2 regions of the uncultured Comamonas sp. genome follow, and region 1 is predicted to be linked to the other one. Evidence: predicted binding sites of a transcription regulator. Region 1 holds the regulator's gene; the other holds the start of a gene.
What was found. The regulator FNR, encoded in region 1, switches genes on or off when oxygen is low (the NO sensors DNR and NnrR bind a similar motif). The targets are predictions, from matches to a motif close to TTGATNNNNATCAA.
Positions count from the first base shown of each region.

Region 2: ACHWUQ_RS09070 (universal stress protein) is a predicted target of FNR. The motif match lies at 2,520-2,533, and genes of this name have one in related genera.

Region 1 covers NZ_CAXYJV010000038.1:213,529-217,766, forward strand. The annotation lists gene ACHWUQ_RS14600 (sulfite exporter TauE/SafE family protein) at 1-45, shown strand, start outside; gene hemN (oxygen-independent coproporphyrinogen III oxidase) at 62-1,444, opposite strand; gene fnr (fumarate/nitrate reduction transcriptional regulator Fnr) at 1,594-2,316, shown strand; gene ACHWUQ_RS14615 (universal stress protein) at 2,453-2,896, shown strand; gene ACHWUQ_RS14620 (malonyl-CoA synthase) at 3,004-4,238, opposite strand, start outside.
Region 2 covers NZ_CAXYJV010000023.1:47,097-51,334, forward strand. The annotation lists gene ACHWUQ_RS09060 (D-amino acid dehydrogenase) at 1-766, opposite strand, end outside; gene ACHWUQ_RS09065 (LysR family transcriptional regulator ArgP) at 821-1,765, shown strand; gene ACHWUQ_RS09070 (universal stress protein) at 1,942-2,364, opposite strand; gene ACHWUQ_RS09075 (metallophosphoesterase) at 2,823-3,668, opposite strand; gene ACHWUQ_RS09080 (LysR family transcriptional regulator) at 3,710-4,238, opposite strand, start outside.

The sequences.
Region 1 (4,238 bases):
GCGCTGTACATGCTCTACAAGAGTCTGGCAGCGTGGCAGGTCTGAGAGAGGCCACAGCAGGCTAGATGATGCGCGAGAAGCGCGCGCGGTTGCGGTCGGCCTGCAGGTTCTTGTCGAACACCATGGCCACGCCGCGCACAAAGTACCAGCCCAGCTCGGTCACGTTGATCACATCGTCTCGCACGTCCACCAGGCCCTGCGCCTGCAGCTCGCGCAGCTGGGCCAGCTCGGCGGCAAAGTACTGCGCAAAGTCGATCAGCCAGGCCTGCTCCAGCGATTCGATCGCCAGGCTGCCCTGGCACATCAGACCCATGATCACCGCGCGGCGCAGCAGGTCATCGCGCGTCAGCGCCAGCCCGCGCACCACGGGGATCTGGCCCTGGTCGATCAGGTCGTAATACTCCTCCAGCGTCTTGGCATTCTGGCTGTAGGTGGCGCCGATGCGGCCGATGGCCGAGACGCCCAGTGCCAGCAGATCGCAATCGGGCTGCGTGCTATAGCCCTGAAAATTGCGGTGCAGGCGGCCCTGGCGCTTGGCCACCGCCAACGCATCCTCGGGCAGCGCGAAATGGTCCATGCCCACGTAGACATAGCCAGCACCCTCCAGCGCGGCCAGCGCCTGGGCCAGCATGGCCAGCTTGTCCGCCGGGCTGGGCAGGTCCTGCGTCAGAATGCGGCGCTGGGGCTTGAAGCGCTCGGGCAGATGCGCATAGGCGTAGAGCGCAATGCGGTCAGGCCGCAGCGCATTGACCTGCTCCATCGTGCGGGCGAAGCTGGCCGGGCTTTGCAACGGCAAACCATAGATCAGATCAATATTGATGGATTCAAAGCCGATTGCGCGCGCCTGCTCGACCAGCGCAAACACCTGGTCGGCGGGCTGCTCGCGGTGCACGGCCTTTTGCACCAGCGGGTCGAAATCCTGCACGCCAAAGCTCAGGCGGTTAAAGCCCAGTTGGTAGAGGTGCAGCAGGCGCTCGCGGCTCACGGTGCGCGGGTCGATCTCGATCGAGTACTCGCCGCCCGGCTGCAGATGGAAGCGCTGCTTGACCATGTCCATCAGGCGGCTGAGACCCGCATCGCTCAGGAAGGTCGGCGAGCCCCCGCCCAGGTGTAGCTGGCTGATGGTCGAGCGTGTGCTGAGGTGGGCGAGCTGCAGATCCAGCTCGCGCTCCAGGTAATCCAGGTATTCGTCGGCCCGCTCGGCATGCTTGGTGATGATCTTGTTGCAGGCGCAGTAGTAGCACAGCGAGGCACAGAACGGCACATGCACATACAAGGACAGTGGCGCCAGCCTGGCCGCCAGGCCACTGCCGCGTTGCGCCAGCGCCTGCTTGTACTCATTCGCAGCAAAGGCTTCAACAAATCGGTCTGCGGTAGGATACGACGTGTAACGGGGGCCGGGGACGTCAAAACGGCGCAGCAGTTCGGGGGTCAGGGAAATCATGGGCTTTATCCTTGCGGACCCCCAATGTGCCCCAAGGCTCGCCACCCGTCCTTGATATACATCAAGAACCCATTTGGCGCCTGCACGCACAATAGGCGCATACAAGGAACGCCGTTCCTACACGAATATTTGTTCACGGGTATTGATACATGACATCCAACTCCATCAAAGTGGCGTGCTCCAACTGCAATCTGCGCGAGCTGTGCATGCCCGTGGGTCTGTCGGCCGAACAAATGGAGCGTATTGACGAGATCGTTGCCACCCGCCGCAAGATCAAGCGCGGCAGTGCGCTGTTCCGCAATGGCGAGACCTTCACCTCGCTGTATGCGATTCGCACCGGCTTCTTCAAGACCAGCATCGCCACCGAAGACGGGCGTGACCAGGTCACCGGTTTTCAGATGGCGGGCGAGATCATCGGCCTGGACGGCATCGTCAATGACCGCCACTCCTGCGACGCGATTGCGCTGGAAGATGCCGAGGTCTGCGTGATGCCCTACTCGACACTCGAGGACCTGTCGCGCGAAGTGACGGCCTTGCAGCACCATGTGCACAAGGTCATGAGCCGCGAGATCGTGCGCGAGCACGGCGTGATGCTGCTGCTGGGCAGCATGCGTGCCGAAGAGCGTCTGGCCGCCTTTCTGCTGAACCTGGTGCAGCGGCTGCACGCCCGGGGCTTTTCGCAGCATGAACTGATCCTGCGCATGACCCGCGAGGAAATCGGCAGCTACCTGGGCCTGAAGCTGGAGACCGTGAGCCGCACCTTCTCCAAGTTTGCCGAGGAGAGCATCATCGAGGTCAAGCAGCGCCATGTGCGCATTCTCGACACCGACAAGCTCCAGGGTCTGATCAACACCCAGGCCTGCTCGGCCTGAAAAGTGCAGGCCAGAGACACGAACGCGGCCTGATCCGACATCGTTCCGCGCGATAAGCGGCGATGCTTGGAGATGAAACCAGGGCAAGGCAGCAGCCTGTGGCCCTGTCCGGAGTCTGACCCGAAAGGAGCCTGTCATGTACCAACATATCCTGCTTGCCACCGATGGCTCTGAGCTGTCCGAGAAAGCGGTCCGCCATGCGCTGGCGCTGGCCAAGCTGAGCCATGCCACCGTCACCGCCGTCAATATCTCGCCGAACTACCCGCGCAGCTACTTCGAAGGCAGCACGATGCAGAACCCCGATGACATCGCACGCATCGAAGAAGGCTGGCAGCGCGCTGCGCAGAGCGTGGTGGACAAGGTCGTGGCCGAAGGGGCCGCAACGGGCGTGCCGATCAAGACCTTGGTGATCAAGTCCGACCTGATTGCCGAGGCCTTGCTGGAGACGGCCAAGAAGGAAAACTGCGACCTGATTGTGATGGCCTCGCACGGCTACCGGGGCTTGAAGCGTTTGCTGCTGGGCAGCGAAACCCAGCATGTGCTAACCCATGCGACGATACCGGTGCTGGTGCTGCGCTGACCGCTGCATAACTTCAACCCCGATAAAAAACCCTCGCTTGCGGCAGCGGATACGCTGCAACAAGCGAGGGTTTTGTCATGGCGGCTCCAAACCGCCACTGCAGGGTATCAACCCTTGAACAGGCCCTGGTACTGGTCGCGCAACAGGTTCTTCTGCACCTTGCCCATGGTGTTGCGGGGCAACTCGGCCACGACAAAGCAGCGCTTGGGTATCTTGAAGTTGGCCAGCTGCTTCTTGAGGGTAGCAATGATGGCTTCGGCGTCCAGTTGCTGGCCTGCCTTGGCTATGACCACCGCCACACCGACCTCGCCAAAATCCGGGTGTGGCACCCCCACCAGCGCGCTTTCGGCAACGCCCGGAAGCTCGTTGATGAAGCCTTCGATCTCGGCGGGGTAGACGTTGTAGCCGCCGGAGATGATCAAATCCTTGCTGCGGCCCACAATGGTCACATAGCCACGCGCATCGATCTTGCCGACATCGCCGGTCTTGAACCAGCCATCAGCGGTGAACTCCTGGGCGGTTTTCTCGGGCATGCGCCAGTAACCGCTGAACACATTGGGGCCTTGCACCTGGATATGGCCGATCTCGTCGGCGCCCAGTGCCTGGCCATCATCGCCCTGCACCCGCACGCCCACACCCGGCAGCGCAAAGCCCACCGTGCCGCCCCGGCGCTCATCCTGGCCGCCATGGCGGGCATCGGCCTGGTAGGGGTTGGAGACCAGCATGATGGTCTCACTCATGCCATAACGCTCCAGGATGGTGTGGCCGGTGCGGGTCTGCCATTCGCGGAAGGTCTCGATCAGCAACGGCGCCGACCCCGAGATGAACAGGCGCATGTGCCGGGTGGCCTCCTTGGTCAGGCCGGGCTCGGCCAGCAGGCGCACATACAGGGTCGGTACGCCCATGAAGACCGTTGCCCGTGCCATCGCGGCAATCACTGCCTTGGGCTCGAACTTGGCAAACCAGATCATCTTGCTGCCGTTGAGCAGCGCCGCATGGATCGCGACAAACAGGCCGTGCACATGGAAGATCGGCAGCGCATGGATCAGCACATCGCCCTTCTTCCAGCCCCAGTAGTCCTTGAGCATCACCGCATTGCTCAGCAGGTTGCCGTGGCTCAGCATCGCGCCCTTGCTGCGGCCCGTGGTGCCGCTGGTGTAGAGGATGGCGGCCATGTCGCCGGCGGATTTCTGCGCCGGCGTGTGGGTATCGGCACAGTGCACCGCGCGCTCCAGCAAGGTACCGCTGCGGTCATCACCCAAGGTGAACACGCTTTGCGTGCCGCACTGGAAGGCGATCTTGGAGACCCAGCCAAAGTTGGCGGGCGAGCAGACCACGACTG
Region 2 (4,238 bases), on a different contig from region 1:
CCGCTGCAGTGGCGCGCACGGTGACCGAATCGATCGCGCCGCCCGCCACATTCAGCCGCTCGACCCGGTGGTTGTAGAGAAACTGCACACCGCCCTGGGCACAGAGCTGGGCGAGCTTTTGCGTGAACACGCGGGCGTCGCCGCTCTCATCGCTCTCGGTAAAGGTGCCGCCCTTGATCTGCGCGGCATAGGGCTTGAAGGCGGGCTCGATCTTCAGAAACTCTTCGGTGCTGACCATGCGGCGGTTCACACCGTACTGGCGCATCAGATCGACGGCCATCTGTGCATCCTGCACCGCTTCGTCGCTGGTGAAGAAGTGGGCAATGCCGCGTTCGAGCCGGTTGAACTCGATGCCGGTCTGCGCCACCACGGCCTTCAACGCGCTGTGGCTGTAGGCACCGAGCGCGACGATCTGCTGCACATTGCGAGCAAAGGAGCGGTCATTGCACTCGGCCAGAAACTGGGTGAGCCAGCGCCATTGCTGCGGATCGGCATGGGGGCGCAGCAGCAGCGGTGCCTCCTTGTCGAACATCCACTTGAGCGCCTTGAGCGGGGCATGCTTGTTCGCCCAGGGCTCGCAGTAGCTCACCGAGATCTGCGCGGCATTGGCAAAGCTGGTCTCCAGCGCCGCGTCCGGTTGGCGGTCCACGACGGTGACGTCGTGGCCGAGTTGCAGCAAATGCCAGGCAGTGCTGGTGCCGATGATGCCGGCGCCGAGGATGATGACTTTCATGGCTCTCAGTGTCTGGCATCTTGGCTGTAACATAAAGTGCAATTAAACTTCTTCAGGATTCATCAGTTCTACTAATACTGGAGCCCCATGAGCAACCTGGACCCGGTCGCGCTGGAATGCCTGGCCGCCGTGATTGAAGAAGGCGGTTTCGAGAAGGCCGCTTTGCGACTGAATGTGACGCAATCGGCGGTCTCGCAGCGGCTGCGCGCGCTGGAGGCACAGATCGGCTCGGTGCTGGTGGTGCGCAGCCGTCCGCTGCGCCCGACGGCGGCAGGGCAGTTGCTGCTCAAGCACACCCAGCAGCTGCGGCTGCTGCGCACCGACCTGGAGCAGGAGCTGCACAGCCTGCTGCCCCACACCCAGCGCCGCAACGCCCATGACGAGGCCATCTCGATCGCCATCAATGCCGACAGCATTGCCACCTGGGCGCTGGATGCGCTGCAGGACATCGCGCTGCAGCAGCTGCCGCTGGAGATCATCACCGACGACCAGGACCACACGTTGGAGCTGCTGCGCACCGGGGAGGTGCTGGGCTGTGTCACGACGATGCCCAGAGCCTTGCGCGGCTGCCGCGTGACGGCGCTGGGCGCGATGCACTACATCGCCGTGGCCTCGCCCGCCTTCGCCGAGCAGCATGTGCCGCAGGGCATCAACCGCAGCAACTTCAAGCACCTGCCGTTTCTCAGCTACAACCGCAAGGACGACATGCAGCGCGTGTTTGTTGCCCGCGCGATGGGGCTCAAGACCGTTGGCCTGCACCAGCTCTACGTCCCCAACTCCGAAGCCCAGGTGCGCGCCGTGGCCGCTGGCTGGGGCGTGGGCGTGGTGCCCGAATTGCTCGCCCGTCCCTACCTGGCCGATGGCCGCCTGGTCAATGTGGCCGAGGCCCAGCTGCTGCGCGTCGATCTGTTCTGGCATTGCTGGAACCTGCAATCCGCCTTGCTCAGCGCGCTGAGCGACGCGATGGTGCACAGCGCCAAGGGCAGCCTGGCGCCGCCCACCGCAGCCGCGCGCGCCACCGTCAAGGCATAAAAAAACTGCCTGCACCCCCTGGGGTGCAAGCAGTTTCCGGATGACCACCGGTATTCATTGCACCGGTGGTTCCACCCCTCCCTCATTGGTCAAATCTGTTGGTGGTGCAGTATCCACGCCAAGTATTGCTATATGGTGAATAGCAAATGACAGACTCGTTATCTGATCCTATCCATTTACCGAATCAACAATACCGGCAGCTTGCTCTCCGCCAGTACCTGGGTGGCCACCGAGCCCAGCACCAGCTTGGCCAGCGCGCCATGGCCCCGGGTGCCCATGATCAGCAGGTCATAGCCGCCGTTATCGGCCGTCTCCGCAATGGTCTGCGAAATGGGGCCCACAGCGCTCTCTGCCACGGCCTTCACCTGGTGGGCAGCCAGGAACTCCTGCACGGGCACCAGCACCTTTTGCGCTTCTTCCGAGTGGTAATCGTCCACCAGCGCCTTGCCCAGGGCCTTGGCGGCCCGGGGCGGCAGCAGCGGCTGCACCGTGAGTGCCGTGTAATGGTGGTTGGAGGTCAGCCACTCTGCGTGCGCTGCCAGGTAATCCAGCATTTTTTGGGTGTAAGGGCTGCCGTCAACGGCCAACAAAATACGCATGCCTTAACTCCTTCAACAAGGGGTGAGGGACCCAACACCGGTGCCACGACCAACGCTGGACTGTGAGCTGGCAAAACCCGCATGCCGGCACCGGCAACGCGCTTTACAGGCTTAAATCATGTGTATCAGCTTATAGATTCATCGTCAAACGCACATTGATGTGCATCAGGCTTGGCGAAAAATTTAAGTGAAAACCCTTGATTTTGATCGAAGATGCTAAGCACGCACCGGAGAAGAAAAGTCGACCGTAAACGTTTTGCTGCTGAAATGCGCCCAAATGACTGTTTTAGGGACGCGGTATGCAAAATGGAGATGAATAGGCGGGATATATGCGCCCGCTCAAGGCATAGCGGCGGCGCAGAGGCTAGTCAGCGCCAAGCACAAACCTTACCGTACCGATGTTGTGGAGCCGCGCGAGAAGTCGTGGCGCGCCGAGCAGTCCCTGAGAACCTGCCGCCTTACACCCGCACCAGGCAATGCGGGTTGAAGGTCTCCTGCTCGCCCTTGCGCGCATAGCCCAGCGGGTTGGCCACGACCCGGCATTGCCAGGGGCGGCCATCGCTGTGCTGGCCTTTGGCCAGATAGTCGCTCGGCGCATGCAGGTGGCCGTGGATCCAGAGGTCGGCATAGGGCAGCAGGTCATCCAGCACATTGCAAAAGCCGGCGGTGCCAGGGGTCAGCCCATAGCGCGGATCGGCGCTGCGCAGGCTGGGGGCGAAGTGGGTGATGACGACGGTCTTGCCGTCAAAGGGCTCGGCCAGTGCGGCGCGCAGCCATTGCTGGCAGCGCAGCGCTTCGTCGCGCATCTCGGCAGCCAGAAAGGGCTGGCCGTTGCGCACGGTCTGGGCCTTGGTCAGGTAGAAGTTGGCGGCCTTGAAGGCCTTCTCGCGCTGCTTCATCAGCGCGCCCAGCTCGGTCACGCCGTTGTGCAGCGCAATGGCGTCGTAGTCGGACCAGAGGGTGGTGCCGATGAAGCGCACGCCATCGATCACCAGGGTTTCGCAGTCCAGCATCGTGATGCCCAGCTTGTTGCAGCTGGCGCGCAAGCGTTGCCGGGCCATGTCGAAATCCTGGTTGTCGAACTCATGGTTGCCGGGCACCAGAATCACCGGCTCGGGCCAATGGCCTCCCGCCTGCTGCGGGCTAAACTGGCCCAGGCCAAAATCTGCATCGTCCAGCATCGATCCATTCTGGTAGGAGCCAATGTCGCCGGCCAGGATCAGCAGCTCGGCGCCGGGCGCGGGCTGGGCACGGAAATGGGGATGGGTCTCCAGGTGCAGGTCGGACAGGATTTGCAGGTGCATGGTCGCCAAGCCTACCATGGGCTTTGGCGGCTTGCAGCCCGCTACATCGGTAATTCCAGGTCAGGAAAAGCCGCCCGCGCCGAGCGCTCCAGCGCATGCAGCATCCATTCCAGCGCCGAGGGTGGAATATGCCCGCTGCGGCTGCGCCACAGCGCATCCACATGCACGGCTTCCACGCGCAGCGGCAGCGGTTGGAAGGCCAGCAGATCGGCAATGCCGGTGGCGGGCACAAAGTGGCGCGGCAGCACGGTCAGCAGATCGGTGCGCGCCACGACGCGGGCGGCAGTGAAGTACTGGTTCACCGTCAGCACCACGCGGCGCTTGCGGCCGATCGATGCCAGCGCCTCGTCCAGAAAGCCAAAGGGCTGGCCGGAAAAACTCACCAGCATATGGCGCGCATCGCAGTAGCGCTCCAAAGTCAGCAAGCCCTCACTCAACGGATGGTCCTTGCGCATCACGCAGAGGTATTCGCCGTCATACAGGCGCCGGCTCTCGAAATCCACCAGATCCCCCGATTGGGCGCGGGCCGTCATCTCGGCCAGCACGAAGGGGAAATAGCCCACGGCCAGG